DNA from 3 places in the Nocardia sp. NPDC088792 genome. Region 3 is predicted to be linked to each of the others. Evidence: riboswitches for the same ligand, from Rfam matches in the RefSeq annotation. Region 3 holds a riboswitch; each other region holds the start of a gene.
The links. Region 3 has a riboswitch for magnesium ahead of ACIP5Y_RS22665 (MgtC/SapB family protein). Riboswitches for the same ligand answer to the same signal wherever they lie in the genome.
Positions count from the first base shown of each region.

Region 1: another riboswitch for magnesium. It lies ahead of ACIP5Y_RS11860 (hypothetical protein); the one in region 3 lies ahead of ACIP5Y_RS22665 (MgtC/SapB family protein).
Region 2: another riboswitch for magnesium. It lies ahead of ACIP5Y_RS37735 (stealth conserved region 3 domain-containing protein); the one in region 3 lies ahead of ACIP5Y_RS22665 (MgtC/SapB family protein).

Region 1 covers NZ_JBIVKC010000002.1:543,004-548,252, forward strand. Annotated here, with positions in the region: gene ACIP5Y_RS11840 (AraC family transcriptional regulator ligand-binding domain-containing protein) at 1-789, shown strand, start outside; gene ACIP5Y_RS11845 (hypothetical protein) at 1,153-1,344, shown strand; gene ACIP5Y_RS11850 (DUF3558 domain-containing protein) at 1,385-1,906, opposite strand; gene ACIP5Y_RS11855 (DUF3558 domain-containing protein) at 1,906-2,433, opposite strand; M-box (ykoK) riboswitch at 2,515-2,685, shown strand; gene ACIP5Y_RS11860 (hypothetical protein) at 2,867-3,616, shown strand; gene ACIP5Y_RS11865 (ABC transporter permease) at 3,616-5,249, shown strand, end outside.
Region 2 covers NZ_JBIVKC010000006.1:320,462-325,710, forward strand. Annotated here, with positions in the region: gene ACIP5Y_RS37725 (hypothetical protein) at 1-168, shown strand, start outside; gene ACIP5Y_RS37730 (fatty acid desaturase family protein) at 277-1,371, shown strand; M-box (ykoK) riboswitch at 1,597-1,776, shown strand; gene ACIP5Y_RS37735 (stealth conserved region 3 domain-containing protein) at 1,848-3,236, shown strand; gene ACIP5Y_RS37740 (vWA domain-containing protein) at 3,388-4,224, shown strand; gene ACIP5Y_RS37745 (hypothetical protein) at 4,221-5,075, shown strand; gene ACIP5Y_RS37750 (AarF/UbiB family protein) at 5,081-5,249, shown strand, end outside.
Region 3 covers NZ_JBIVKC010000003.1:984,559-989,807, reverse strand. Annotated here, with positions in the region: gene ACIP5Y_RS22670 (ABC transporter permease) at 1-1,589, opposite strand, end outside; gene ACIP5Y_RS22665 (MgtC/SapB family protein) at 1,586-2,293, opposite strand; M-box (ykoK) riboswitch at 2,489-2,663, opposite strand; gene ACIP5Y_RS22660 (TetR/AcrR family transcriptional regulator) at 2,805-3,431, opposite strand; gene ACIP5Y_RS22655 (hypothetical protein) at 3,510-3,923, opposite strand; gene ACIP5Y_RS22650 (ferric reductase-like transmembrane domain-containing protein) at 4,287-5,249, shown strand, end outside.

The DNA of each region.
Region 1 (5,249 bases), on a different contig from region 3:
GATATCGCGCTGCGCGCCGCGGACGAGAGCACCATCGGCGAATTCGGGCTCCTGGAGTACCTGTTCCTGTCCGGCGAGACACTCGGCGGTGCGCTCGACGCGTGTGTACGCCATTCCGGCTGCCTGACAACGAGTTACAGTTTGCGGATTGCCGAGCGGACCGAGCATGAGGTCTGCTATGAGGTACTCGGCTTCACCGAGGAGGGCCGCGGACGAGAGTTGCTGGTGCAGGCCGCATTCGCGCTCATCATCGGCCGGGCGCGCGGCGCGACGCGGTATCCGCTGGTGCCGACGCGGGTTTCGTTCCGGCAGGCGGCCCCGGCGTCACGCACCGCCTTCACCGAGTTGTTCGGCGCCACCGCAATCGATTTCGGGTCCGGCTCGGACAGCATCACCTTGCGGGCAGCGGATCTGGCGCTGCCGATGAAGTCCGCGGATCCGGAGTTGACGGCAATTCTGCTGTCCTACGCGGCAACTCTGCCCGCGACCCCGGAGTCCGAGGTGACGTGGCTGGACCGGTTGGGCGCGGCGCTCGATGCGACACTGACGGAGGGTTCGGCGACGCTGGAGGTGGTGGCAAGACGGTTGCTGACCTCACCTAGATCATTACAGCGGCGGCTCACCGAGCACGGCACCAGCTGGCGCCGCGAACTCGATCTGGCGCGGCAGCGGAGATTGCGCCGGGCGGAACATCTTCCACGCGCTCAGCAGGCGGAATTCCTCGGTTACGCCGATCCCGCGAGCCTCCGCCGGGCGGTGCACAGGTGGCGCGGACGCGACGTTTCCTGAGTGATCCGACCCCGGTTGCACCCCCAAAAGGCACCTACCGTACGGTATTTGGGCAACTCCCCAGCAAGAGTTTGGCGCCCCTTCGACCGAGTTGGCGTTTTCGGAACTCCCCTGCGTCACTCGCCGAAACAAAACTGGACGGAAACGCCAGTGACGCGCCGGCCGCGAAGCGCGTCACGGCGTTCAGATGCGTGGCGCGGCCGACGATGTCCGTGGCCACGCATCGCCCCGCACGGCTGTTCCACTTTGCGTCACCAGTGCACTTCACACCACCGGAAATGCCCTGCACCACCGGAAATGCCCTGCACCGCCCGCACCGCCCCGCACGACCTACCCGGCCCGGTACTCGATTGGAGCTCGCATATGCCCCACACCGCAGAAACCGCCACCGCCTTCGTCATCACCGCCGTCGAGGCCAAGGGCACGGCCAGCCGTCACGACTTCGACATCCCGGCGATCGTGACCGCCACGCACAGCCTCACGGAGACCTGGGATTTCCACGCGGTGGACCAGAACATGTTCTGGAACATCGCTGCAACGTTTCTCAAGCACTGAGACGGCCCGGAAAAAGGCTGAAACAGGTTGCAGCAGACCGTCAGACGCCGTCCACCGCGAGGGTGGCCTCGGCCAAAGTCATTGCCGCGGCGCACGGATCCGGTTGCGCGGACCGGTCGCGGTTCTGCACCCACCAGGTGACGGTTCCGGTATCGGCCACCGTGACCGCGCAGCTGCCCGGATTGCCGGGGTCGTGCCAGTACATACCCGAGAAGTGCCGCACGACCACTCGTTCGATCTGATAACCGGACTGCCCGGCCACGTCGGCCTCGCGGCCCATGGTGTCGTTCTGCAGCCAGGCATAGGTGACATCGACGGGGGCGCCGGCCGAATTCCGGCCGGTCCAATTGCAGATGGTGGGCTGGCTCTGCTGTTTCAGACCGGTCACACCGATGATCTGCGCGATCTTCTGATCCTCGATCGGACCGCACCCGGCCAGCAGATTGGGGTCGACCGACTGCCGCACCGCCGAATCCCCGGAATGCTGCGTGCATCCCGACAGCGTCACCATGCCGGCCACCGCGGCCACGGCCAGCGCCAAACTCGTCCGGGCCCTGCGCATTACCCCTGCCCCGCCTTCGTCAAGGTCTCCGCGGCCAGCTGCTGGAGCGCCGAACACGGCTGTGGGCGGCTGTTTTCGGCAGTGTTCGCCTTGATGGACCAATCGATGAAGTCGGTGCCGCCGAAGGGCACGCCCACCTCGCACGATTGCGCGGAGGTCCACATCAGCCCGGATCGGCCGCCCACCGTCACCGTGGCCGGTGTGCTGTCGGTGATCTGATCGCGGCGCGCGTCGAGCCCGGCGCCACGGAACCAGTGGAAGATCACGGTGTAATCGCCGCCGCCGTCCGGCTGCCAGCTACAGCTGAACGGATTGACCGCAACGCGCTGCAGGCCTTGCACTCCCGTCGCCTGTGCGACATCGGAGTCGGAGAGCGCGCCGCAGAGCCCGACCGTGTTCGGGGAGGGCGCGATCGGCCCGGCGCTCGTGGTCGTCGGCGCGGCGGCCGGCCGGCCCGCATGCCCGCAGCCCGCTATCGCCACCCCGATCAGGGCGATCCCTGCCGCTGCCGATACTGCTCTCACCACGCCGACCAGAGTAGGCGACGTATCGAAGATGCGCCGAAAAGAAGCCTTTTGACTTTTTACGGGGCCTTTACTACGTTGGGTATTGCACCTCGATAGGCGAGGCTCCTGTACGAACACAGGCCACTGATCTGACGACGTCGAGAGACGCCCAAGGTTAGGACAGATTTCCCCGGATTAAGGGGTTATCCAAGGTGGCTTCCGTTCATAGCGATACGTCGTACAGTGCCGAAGCTCTGACGAGAGGGGTGTCTGCCCATCTCATGATCCACGGGCCTTCCTCCCAGCGTGCTCATCGGAATACACGCATGCGCAATTCCGGAACGACAGCGGAATTTCGCGAGAAAAATTCATCACCGTAGGCGCCACAGTGCCGATCGGTAAATTCGTGCTGCCCTGAATACAATTCGGGCAGCGATCACACGAGGCATAAAAGATGAGAATTCGTATGCTCGCGCTCGCCACCGCGACGATCACCACCACCGCCCTGGCGGGCCATGCCGTCGGCCTGGCCGAGCCGCCGGAACACACCGGTCCCGCCGAAGCCGCCACCCCCGCCGCTGCCATCGACGGACAGGCGCGGATCGAAGGCCGGTCGGTGGTGCTGCACACCGATGCCGGGTCGCTCCGGGTCGCCGGAAATCAGCTCCGCATCACCGATCCGGACGGCGTGACGCTCACGGCGATCCCGCTGACGATCATCCGGCAGGACACCGTTTTCCCGGTCGACGCGCAGGTGGACGGGACCACCGCGACCCTCACCCCGCGCACCGACCTGGGCCGGCCCGCCACCACGGAAGAACGCAGCCGGACGGCGCAACTCGACGCCGAGGCCCGCGCCACCCAGCCGATCCTGCTGGCGCAGCACATCTCCGATACCCCCGAGGATCGGATGAACACGGCCATGGCCAATGTCAACAACGAGCTCACCGTCGCACTCGCGGTGGGCACGCTGCTGGGCGCGATCGTCGGCGGGCCGCTGGGTTGTGTATTCACCGGTGCCCTCGGCACGGCGACCGCCGGGCCGCTGGGCACGATCGTCGGCTGTCTCGCAGGCGCGGTCGCCGGCGCCGGTATGGGCGTGGTCGTGTTCAACCTGATCATCGGCGTGCCCGCGCTGATCGCGTCGGCCGTCCACTACTACAACGTCATGACCGCCCCGCCCGGTCCGGAGGCGAACGACTGATGACACTCGACATCGCAATCCCGAACAGCCCCAAGACGACTCCGGACAGGCCGGCCGTCCGCAACCGGCTCCGCGCGACGGACTACCTGCTGATCGGCGCGGCCGCCGTACTGATCATCGTGGTGCTCAGGCTGTTCCGCGATATGACGGTGCCCTGGACGCCGGACACCGGGCAGGACACCGTTTCCACCGATCCGTCGAACCTGCCGTACTACGCGGCGCGGACCACGCTGCGCATGTTCCTCGGGCTGCTCGCGTCCATTGTGTTCACGTTGATCGTGGGACAGTGGGCGGCGCGGTCGCGGCGCGCCGAGAAGGTGCTCGTGCCCATGCTCGACGTGCTGCAGTCGGTACCGGTGCTGGCGCTGGTCTCGATCACGGTGACGGCGTTCGTGGCCCTGTTCCGCGGCTCGTACCTGGGTGCCGAGGCGGCGTGCATCTTCGCCATCTTCACCGCGCAGGCGTGGAACATGACCTTCGCCTACTACCAGGCACTGCGCAATATGCCCCGGGAGCTCGATGACGCGGCGCGCATGATGCGGCTGACCCGCTGGCAGCGGCTGTGGCGGCTGGAGGTGCCGACCGCTATGGTGCCGATGATCTGGAACGGCATGATGAGTTTCGGCGGCGCGTGGTTCATGCTCGCCTCGTCCGAGGTGATCACGGTCGCGGGTAATGATCAGGCACTGCCCGGCATGGGCAGTTTCATCGCCGCCGCCACCGCCGATGCGCAGGTCGGGGATCTCATGCTGGGCGCGGCGGTCATGGTGATCACCATCGTGCTGGTGAATGTCCTGTTCTGGCGGCCGTTCACGGCATGGTCGGAGCGCTTCCGGGTGGAGAACACCGAAAGTGCGCTGGCGCCACGGAGTCTGGTGCTCGACCTGCTGCGGCGCTCCACGCTGCCGGGCCGGACCGCGCGGCTGCTGCGGCCGGTCGGTGAGGGCCTCGACCGGGTCATGCGGGTGTTCGGGCACAGCACGCGGTCCGCGTACGACGACCGGCGCGACAGCCGCACCGGTGACGCGATCTTCTTCGGATTGTTGTTCGCGGCGCTGGCCTGGGGGACCTGGACGCTGGCCGCCTACTTCGAAAGAACCGTCGGCTTCGCGGAATTCGGGCCCACCACCCTCATGGGCCTGGCCAGCCTGCTCCGCGTGATCGTGCTGCTGGTGGTGTCCACGGTGGTGTGGGTGCCGATCGGCGTGTGGATCGGCATGAATCCGCGGGTCTGCCGGTTCGCGCAGCCGGTGGTGCAGGTGCTGGCCAGTTTCCCGGCGCAGTTCCTGTACATCTTCGTGATCGCGGCGCTCACCTACACGGGTGTCTCGCTGAATATCGGCGGCACCGTACTGATGGCGCTGGGTGCGCAGTGGTACGTGCTGTTCAATGTGATCGCCGCGGCCGGGCAGATTCCCACCGATCTGCGGGAGGCCATGGACGATCTGGGCGTGCACGGCCTGCAGCGCTGGAAGTCGTTGATACTGCCCGCGATCGCGCCCGGGTATGTGGTCGGCGCCATCACCGCCTTCGGCGGGGCGTGGAACGCGACGCTGGTCGGCGAGGTCGTCGAATCGGGGCACACCCATCTCGAGGCGTTCGGGCTCGGCGCGTACATCACCAATGCCACCGC
Region 2 (5,249 bases), on a different contig from region 3:
GGGTCCGGCGATGACGAGATCGTGCGCGTGGTGGCCGCGGCGGTGGCGGAACAGGGCGATCGGGCGATCACCGTGGTGACGGCGGATCGCGGATTACGTGAGCGCGTCGAGCCGTTCGGGGCCGTGACGGTCGGTCCGCGCTGGCTGCTCGATCAGCTCACGCCCTAGGCGCACGCTGCGGTTTTGTGCGGCGGAACGCGGCCGATGCGTGCCACGCCGCTAATTGTTTCGGCGACAGGGGCCTGTTGTTCGCCTCGTGCGGATAGCGTAGGTGGAGTGCCCGTACCTTCCGCAGTCGGTGACCCCGACAGCGCAATTCCCCTTTCCGCGTTGCTGATCGACACCGAACCGCGGCCCGAGCCCGCCTCGGGTGCTCGGCGTGGCAGTGAATACGCGGTGCTCATGCGCCAGATCCGGCATGCCGGACTGCTGAATCGGCGCCTGCGGTCCTACGGCGTGCGCGCCGGGATCACGGTGGCCGCCTTCCTGGGCGGGTGGGTTGCGTTCGCGCTCATCGGCGATTCGTGGTGGCAGCTGGGCACCGCGGTATTTCTCGCGCTGGTGTTCGCGCAGTTCGCATTCCTCGGCCACGATGCCGGGCATCAGCAGATCTTCGGCACCCGCCGGGTCAATTATCTGGCCGGGCTGTTGTTCGGAAATCTCGGCATCGGTTTGAGCATCGGCTGGTGGACCAGCAATCACAATCGGCACCACGCCAATCCGAATACCGAGGGCGCGGACCCCGATGTGATGGGCATCCTGGCGCATTCGAGCGGGCGCGCCGCGACCGGTCGCGGTTTCCGGGCATTCATCTTCCGCTATCAGGCGTGGCTGTTCTTCCCGATGTTGCTGCTCGAGGGCGGCAGCCTGCACTGGTCCAGCGTGCGTGCGGTGTGGCGGCGGTCGATACCGAATTGGGGCTGGGAGGGCGCGCTGCTCGCCCTGCACGCGGTCGCCTACCTGTCCGTCGTATTCCTGGTGCTGTCACCGGGTAAGGCGCTCGTCTTCATCGCGGTGCAGCAGGGCCTGTTCGGCCTTTACATGGGTTGCACCTTCGCACCCAATCACAAGGGGATGGAAGTATTCGACGAGCCCGGCGCCGTCGATTTCCTCCGGCGTCAGGTGCTCACCTCCCGCAATGTGCGCGGCAGCTGGTTCACCGATGTGGCGCTGGGCGGCCTGAACTATCAGATCGAGCATCATCTGTTCCCCTCGATGCCCCGCCCGAATCTGCGCCTGGCGCGGCCGATGGTGATCGCGTTCTGCGCCGAGCACGAAATCCCGTACTGCGAGACCGGTCTCCTGGAGTCCTACGCACAGGCGCTGCGACACTTGCACGAGGCCGGCAGTCCGCTCCGGCAGCCCGCCTGAAGGAATGGAGACGTATGTCTCACCGCTGGACCGCCGTAGCCGTGGGTGTGCTGTGCGCATGGAGTGTGATGGGATCGGCCGCGGCCGATCCCGCGCCGCAAACACCGCCGCCGGACCTGAAATGCCACACGCCGTGGCAGTTTCCGCAGTACGCCGACGGCCAGTGGCGCTGTTCAGGTGGGCCGGGGCCGGTTGTCGTGCCCAAGAGCGGCGGCTAGGATGGCGACTGCACCTCGTTAGGTGAGGCTCCTGAACGAACATAGGCCACTGATCTGACGACGTCGAGAGACGCCCAAGATCAGGACAGATCTTCCCGGCTTAAGGGTTGATCCCAAGTGGCTTCCGGATTCTGCGCACCGCAGGGATACGTCGCTCAGTGTCGAAACTCAACGTGTGGGGTAGTACGCGAAGGTCTTTCGCGTTCAGAACTCTTTCGTGCGTCACTGATTCCGGCTGTGTTCTAGGTAGGTGTGACGATGAGGAATGTATTGAGCTGTGTCCCCGCGGCTGTGGCCGATGGCGCGGCGGCCGTGCCGGATATCGAGCGTTCGGCGCTGGGTAATCTGCTGGCGCTGCGCGCGGTACTGGTGGCGGAGGAGATTCCGTTCCTGCTGATCCGGTCCGAGCGCGACGAACCGGCGCTGGCCATCGATCAGCGCTATCGCCCGCGCGTCGATGCGCTGGTCAGCGCCGCCGCCGGTCCCGGCACGGTGGATATCGAATTCTGGCATCACCGCGCCGACGGGCTGCTCGGCCCGCGGCCCAATGCCCTTACCCGCGAACGGATTCCGGCCGAGGATCTGCAGCGGACCCGGATCCGCCGTTTCGGCTACGACTGGGACACGTTGCGCGGCATGTTCGATGTGCATGCCGGGGATGTGGATTTCGATATCGACGTGGTGTTCTCCTGGGTGGATGCCGCCGATCCGGCGCGGAATGCGCTGCGGTCCGCGGCGATTTCCGAGGCGCTGCTCGGCGAGGGTGACGGCGCGCCGGCGCGCGTCCGCCAGATCGACGAATTGCGGTACGCGCTGCGGTCGGTCTACGCGAACGCGCCGTGGGTGCGGCGCATCTTCATCGCCACCGATTGCACGCCGCCGGCCTGGCTGGACGCGCACCCGCAGGTGACGATCGTGCGTGCGGCCGAACACTTTTCGGATCGGTCGAGCCTGCCCACGTTCAACTCGCATGCCGTGGAATCGCAGCTGCACCACATCCCGGGGCTGAGCGAGCATTTCCTCTACGCCAATGACGATATGTTCTTCGGTCGTCCCATGCGGCCGACGATGTTCTTCACTGCGGGTGGGATCAGCAAGTTCATCGAATCCCCCGTGCGCATCGGCACCGGCACCCGTGCCGTGCGCCGCAGCGGATTCGAGAATGCGGCCCGCAATAACCGGCAATTGCTGCGGAATCGTTTCGGCCAGTTGATCACCCGGCATCTCGAGCACGCGCCGGCTCCGCTGCGGCGCAGTGTGCTGTTCGAGCTGGAGGGCGTTTTCGCCGACGATTTCGCCCGCACCCAGGCCAGTCGTTTCCGTTCCAGCACGGATATCTCCGTCACCAATTCGCTCTACCACTACTACGCGCTGCTCTCCGGCCGCGCGGTGCAGAACGAAACGGCCCGCGCCCGCTACATCGATACCACTACGCGGGAGGGGCTGGATCAGCTTGTCGGACTGGGGATTCGGCGCGATGCCGACTTCTTCTGCCTGAACGACGGCAGTTTCCCCGAGATCGAGGAAGCGCACCGCAGCTCCCGTGTGCGCAACTTCCTGCAGCACTACTTCCCGGAGCCCGCCCCCTGGGAGCGCGTCGAGCTACGGTCGCCGGGCGACGACCGCGCCGAACCGATCGCCGTCTGACCACCACCGAAATTGGGACTCCGCTGGGAGGTTGGAGTCCAGTGGCTGAGAGGTTGGATCGTATGGATGCCGCGCTGCCGGTGGCGCGGCATCATGGGGTGAGTCTCGTGTGTTGCCAAGCACGTGTTTCGCAAAGCATTGGGGAGCGCTCATGCCGTACACGGCAGAGATCAGCCGGACGAATCCGACCTGCTTCATCTTCCTGGTCGACCGATCGACGTCGATGAACGATCAGATCGGCGGCGGCGTACCGCAGCGGAAGGCGGATGTCGTTGCCGATGCGATCAATCGGCTGCTGACCGAACTAGCCGTCAAGTGCGCCAAGGAGGAAGGAGTCCGGGACTACTTCCATGTCGCGGTGATCGGCTACGGCGCGACCGTCGGCTCGGCCTTCTCCGGCGCGCTGGCCGGGCGTGATCTGGTGCCGCTCAGCGAGGTTGCCGACAATCCGGCCCGCGTGGACGAGCGTGCCAAGAAGGTGCCCGACGGCGCGGGCGGGCTCGTCGAGACGACGGTGACCTTCCCGCTGTGGATGGATCCCCACGCCGACGGCGGCACCCCGATGAACCGCGCGCTGCGCTACGCGGAGAACCTCGTGAAGGGCTGGATCGAGCGGTATCCGGCGGGCTTCCCGCCCATCGTCATCAATCTCACCGATGGCGAATCGACCGACGGCATACCCACCGAGGCCGCCACCGAACTGACCTCGCAGGCCACCGCCGACGGCGCGGTACTGCTGTTCAATCTGCACGTCTCGGCCACCGGCGGGTCCCCGGTCACCTTCCCGGCTTCCGATCACGGCCTGCCGGATGCGTACTCCCGCACGCTCTTCGGCATGTCGAGCGTGCTGCCCAGCCATATGCGCGCCTACGCGGCCGCCCAGGGGCAACTGGTCGGCGACACCACACGCGGTTTCGTCTACAACGCGGACATCACATCGGTGGTCCAATTCCTGGACATCGGGACACGTGCGACCGATCTGCGGTGACAACTCCCGGCCTGTACGTAACCCATCTGATCGCGCCCAAGCACGGCTGCACCGCGGCCGAATGCGAGGACGCGGTCTGCGTGCTGCCGGATCTTCCGTTCGATGAGCTGATCGAGGGTCCGCTCGCGGCCAGCGTGTGCGATGGCGCGACCGAGAGTGTGCTGGCGAAGGATTGGGCCCGCCTGCTCGCCGCGGTCTCGGTGGCGAAGGCCCTGCCGGATCCGGGTTTCTTCGCGCCGGGGACCGCGTACGAGGAGTTCGCCGCCGAGGTGGTGGGCCGCTGGGATCCCTGGCTGGCGGAGTACGCCGGCGGTCGCGCCGCGGCGGGCCGCCCCCTGCGATGGTACGAGCAGGCGAAGCTGGCGGGCAGCACCTTCGCCACCATGCTCACCGTGCGTGTCGCACCCGGCGATTCGCCCGGTGGACCCGAAGCCGAGGCGGGGGCAACCCCCGAATGGCATTGGCACGCGGCGGCACTCGGTGATTCGTGCCTGTTCCATATTCGCGACGAGGCGCTGATCCGGTCGTTCCCGATCGAGAGCGCCGAGGATTTCGGAACGACCCCCGACCTTTTCGGCAGTCGCAACCATGACACCGCCTTGTTGACGGCTCGTACCCGATTCGACACGGGTACGTGCCTGCCGGGTGACAGGCTGTTGCTGATGTCGGACGCATTGGCGGCCTGGCTCCTGGCTGCGGGGGACCCGGGTGCGGCGCTGCGCGAACTCCTGGAGTTCGGCGGTCCGCACGATACGCCCGGATTCGCCGAATGGCTGGGCAAACTGCGGGCCCGGCAGGACCTTCGAAACGACGACGTCGCCTTGATCCGCATCGACGTCGAGGGGAGATAGCGGGGATGACGACGGGGATTGCCCGGGCTTTTCCCACCGCGGGCAATTATCAAGAGGCCCTGCAGCATCCGAGCCTGTGCTTCACACACGCCGAGCTCAGGGATTCGGTCCCGGAATTGACCAAACTCCGGCAGCCCCGGGCCATTTCGGGCGCATTCGCGAGCGTGTTCCCGA
Region 3 (5,249 bases):
CCCGTTGCCGTCAACGTGTGATCACCGAACTTCACCACCTCGGCCACGATCGAGGCATTCCACGCGCCACCGGCCGCGGTGATCGCGCCGGTGACGTAACTGGGGAAGATGGCCGGCAGGATCAGCTTGCGCCACCACAGCAGCCGCGGCAGCCGCAGATTCGCCGCCGCCTCGCGCAGATCGTTGGGCACCGCCGCGGCGCCCGCGATCACATTGAACAGGATGTACCACTGCGCACCGAGTGCCATCAGCAGCGTGCCCGCCCACTGCAGGCTCGCACCCGTCGCGATCAGCACCGCACCCACCAGCGGGAACAGGAAGTTGGCGGGGAAGCTGGCCAGCACCTGCACGATCGGCTGCGCGATACGGGTCACCTTGGGGTTCAACCCGATCCACACCCCGATCGGCACCCACACCGCCGTCGCCAGCAACAACAGCACCACCACGCGGATCAGCGTGATCCCGCCCAGCCCGAAGGCATGCCCGATCTCGCCGAAACCGGCTGTGCTGCCGATGTAGTGCAGCATGTGATAGCCGCCGTAGATCAGCGCCGCGAACACCACCAGCGTGAACACCACATCGGCGGCGCGCCGGCGCGCCGGCGGCACGTACAGCGGATGCTCGGCCAGCCCGAACACCCGCATCGCCCGATCCACCGGGAAGATCAGCGGCCCGAACACCCGGCCCAGCAGTCCGGGAATGTGGCTGCGGCGCAACAGATCCAGCACCAGGCTGCGCGGCCCGTCGGCGGATTCGCTGTCCTCCACCCGGAATCGTTCGGCCCACACCGTGATCGGCCGCCAGAACAGCACATTCAGCCCGATCACCATGATGATCATGACCGCGATGGCCAGCAGCACCTTGCCGGTCGCCGAATCCGCGGTCGCCGACGCGACATAGGAACCGATGCCCGGCAGCGCGTAATTGCGGTTGTTGACGCTGATCGCCTCGGCCGCGGTGAGGAAGAACCAGCCACCACCGAAACTCATCATGGCGTTCCACACCAGCGGGAACATGCCCGAGGGCACATCCACCCGCCAGAACCGCTGCCAGCGCGAGAGCCGCAGATTGCGGGCCGCCTCATCCAATTCGCGCGGCTGCGAGAGCAGGCTGTGATGGAACGCGAAGGTCATGTTCCAGGCCTGCGAGGTGAAGATCGCGAAGATCGACGCGCACTCCAGGCCCAGCGAGGACCCCGGGAACAGGGCGATGAACCCGGTCACCGTCACCGACAGGAAACCCAGGATCGGCACCGACTGCAGGATATCGAGGGCCGGCAACAGTACCTTCTCCGCGCGCGGCAGCCGCGCGGCCGCCTCGGCGTAGACGAAGGTGAACACGATCGACACCCCGAGCGCGATGAACATGCGCAACAGCGAACGCGCCGCGTAATAGGGCAGTTTCGCCGGATCGGTGGAGATATTGGTGGCCGCGGTGGCCTGATCGAAGGGCACGTGCATGCCCGCCGACACCTTGACGATGATCCAGATCAGGATGGCCGCACCCAGGAACACGGCCACATCCGCCCAGCGCGAGCGCGGGCGATCCAGCGCCCCGCGCGAGGGATAGGAGCGCAGACCGGCGGTCATTCGTCGGCCACCGTGGGCTGCGCCACCGTACGCCAGCCGACACTGGTCACCGACGGTTCCAGGCTCAAACGGCTGACCGCGGCCTCCATCTGACGATCATCGCGGCGGTCACCGGTGAGTTCGGCGCGCACCTCCACCCGGCCCGGCTGGGTGTCATGACTGGAAATCGACACCAGCCGGAAATCGGTGCGGGTCAGCGACTGCACCAGCAGTGCCCGCACATGGGCCTCGTGTGAATCGTCGGTCGCGGCGGTGAAGGCGTACAACGCCTCGATGTCGTGGGATTCCTGCGGGCGGTCGACCGCGCGCGCCGCGGTGCGCAGCGCGGTGTTCACCACGACCACCGCCACCGTGCCCGCCGCGGCCGTATCGAACATGCCCGCACCCGCGAGCGAACCCACCGCCGCCGAACACCACAGCGTCGCCGCGGTATTCAGCCCGCGCACCGTGAAACCCTCGCGCATGATCACACCCGCGCCGAGGAAACCGATACCCGAAACCACCTGCGCCGCAACACGAGTCGGGTCGGCGTCGCCACCGTGGAACCCGTGCGCGGACAACAGCACGAACAAGGTCGAACCCGCGGCCACCAGCGTGTTCGTCCGCAGCCCGGCCATGCGGGCGCGGTACTGGCGCTCGAACCCGATCACCGCGCCCAGCCCGACACCCGCGCCGAGCCGTAACAGCATCTCCAACGTCGACATGACGCCCTTCTCCCAGCTAGCGTCGGCGCACTCGAAATCGCACGCTACCGCCCGTGAGGTAGCGGAAAGCGGATTGTGTCGGTGTCGCCGAGTGAACGATTGGCTAACGGACCTGTGTCCCCATCGGGCATGCCGACCACCTCCTCGTTCCACCGCGCACGCGCCGGGGAGGGGCCCGGCGGACGCGCCGGGCACGGATACCACCCTTCGTAAGACCTTCAGCACTCCACGGCGTGAACCCGCTACGACAGCGGGAGCCGGTCGGGGCCACCCCTTAGTTCGGGGCGGCCTGTCCTGACCTTGGGCGTCTCTCGACGTTCGGGGTCGCCGGCCTGTATCCGTGAAGGAGCCTCAGCTAACGACGGCACCTTGCGCCAGCGAGTTAACACCGCGCCAACCGTTTCGGCAACTCGATGTGAGCGCGGTCCCAGGCGACCGGGCGGGCGCCGGAACGAGTTGCCCACTGCCGCAATCGCGCCGGTCGCGGGGGATCGGGCTCGAAGCCGACAGGTCAGCTGCGATACATCGTGCGGTAGGCGGCGATGGTCGCGACCAGGTGATCGACCAGCTGTTCGCGGCTGGCGCGCAGGGTGCCGTTCAGCCACGCGGAGAACATGCCCGCATTACCGCTGGCCATGGTCACCGCCGCCAGTCGCCGCCGCACCGGATCCTCGATGTGCGCGAACAGGTGATCCTGGATGAGGCGAGTGAAGGCGGGCATGACCGCGATCGTGGTCTGGCCCAGGCCCGTCGACGAATAGGGCTCGACCAGGAACAGCCGCGACTTGCGCGGATCCGCGAGCACCTTGTCCAGCAACACTTCCGACAGTGCGCGGTCGCGGCTCGGGTCGTCGACGACGGCGAACGCGGTCATCGGCTCCAGGAACTCGTCGGCGACCAGGCGATAGAGCACATCGAGCAATTCGTCACGGCTGGTGAAGGATTCGTAGAAATAGCGATCGGTCAGGCCCGCGCGCCGGCACACCGCACGCATGGTGACCGCCCCCGCGCCGGACTCGCCGATCAGGTCCAGAGCGGCCTCCAGCAGCGCCGCGCGCCGCACCTCACGGCGTTCGGTGAGGGTCGTGCCGCCCCAGATACGGGGTTCGGCGTCGGGGGAGGGCTGCTCGGTGTGCACCTCCTGAAGACTAATGCCCGGCACCGGGCGCCCACGCGCACCCGGCGCCGGAGCGGGCCGAAACGCCCGCGCCCGTGCTCAGCTGGTGACCACGCACGCGCTGCCCAGATCCAGGCCGCTGCCGACCTGCTCCCAGGCGAACTGCGGCCCGCCGCGCCACGACCAGGCCGTGATCACATGCGTTCCGGTCGAGGTCGGACTCCACGTGGTGGAGGCGTTCCCGCTGTTGTCCAGGCGCAGCTGCTGCTGACCGAAGCTCGCGCCATTGCTGTCGTTGAGATACACGTCCTCGTACGGACTGCCGTTCACCTGGACCGTGTACGAGCAGCCGGTACCGAACCTGTCGACGCCCAAACTCAGGCTCGTGCCCGTCACCGTCACGCTGTTGACGTCGGCGGCCGCATCCGGTGCGGCCAACACCAGCGACGTCGCCGCCGCGGCGAGCGCGGCAGCGGCGACAATCGATTTGCGATGCCGGATCATGTCGATCATCTCCCCATGAAGATTTCGAACCGATACATGCGTCGTGGATGGCGCATATACGCCAGTGTCGGCGTTCAGGGGCAGCGACACGCCCGTATCGGACCACTCACTCGGTAATCGATGCGGTGCCCCACCGCTCCACGATCAACGGCTACGGCTCGGCTACCGAGAGCGCCCATGGCCTGCCCAGACCAGAGCCACCCGGCACGCCGGAAGCGGGCCTGGTGGCCCTGGATGGCGACGCTCGCGGCTGGTCGAATCGAATCCGGGGGCGCTGCCGTACCGTAAGTGCAGGTTCTCGACGTCCGAAGTCGCTCCGGATCCGTTCCGGCAGCTGTTCCCACCGTGTCCGTGCTCGCCACCGTGCCGGGGGTGAGGTCGAATGGTCAGGAGAATCGTTTGTCGCTGATGCTGCGGGGAATCGGCTGGCTCGGGTTGTATGTGGCCGTCGCGGTGCTGCCGCTGGTGTTCGCGGTGGCCGGCACGCAGTCGGCACACCGCGGGTTCTGGATCGAATTCTCCGTCGCGCTCGGGTTCGTCGGAATGTCGATGCTGGGTATGCAGTTCGCGCTGGTCGCCCGCTTCCAGGCGATGGCCGCGCCCTTCGGCGAGGACGCGCTGGTGCAGTTCCACCGCCAGATCTCCTATGTCGCACTGGCATTCATCCTCGCCCATCCGGTGCTGCTGCAGGTGGGTGGCGTGGACGTGGCGCGGCTGCTGAATCTCGCGCAGGCGCCGTGGCGGGCCCGCTTCGCGGTCACCTCGGTCGTGCTGTTGCTGGCACTCGTCGCAACCTCGGTGTGGCGCAAGCGATTACGGATTCGCTACGAGGTGTGGCAGCTCCTGCACGGGGTGCTGTCGGTGCTGATCGTCGGCTGCGCGTTGGCGCATATGCTGCTGGTCGGCCACTACCTCGGCGAGACGTGGAAGAAGGCGTTGTGGGTGGTCATGACCGTGGCGCTGGTCGGGCTGCTGGTGTGGGTGCGGGTGATGAAACCGATCCGGCGGTTGCGGCGGCCGTGGCGGATCGCGAAGGTCACCGCCGAGCGCGGCGGCGCGCACACGCTCAGCTTCGAACCGGTGGGGCACAAGGGCTTCCGATTCCAGCCGGGGCAATTCGGCTGGCTGGTGATCGACCGGTCACCGTTCACCGTCAGCGCGCACCCGTTCTCGTTCTCCTCGAGCGCCGAACACGCCGACGGGGTCGATATGACGATCAAGGCACTGGGCGATTTCACCGCCACCATCGGGCAATCGACCTCCGGAACCCGCGCCTACCTCGACGGCCCGCACGGCGTGTTCACGCCCGATCGCTACGAAGGACCGGGCTTCGTG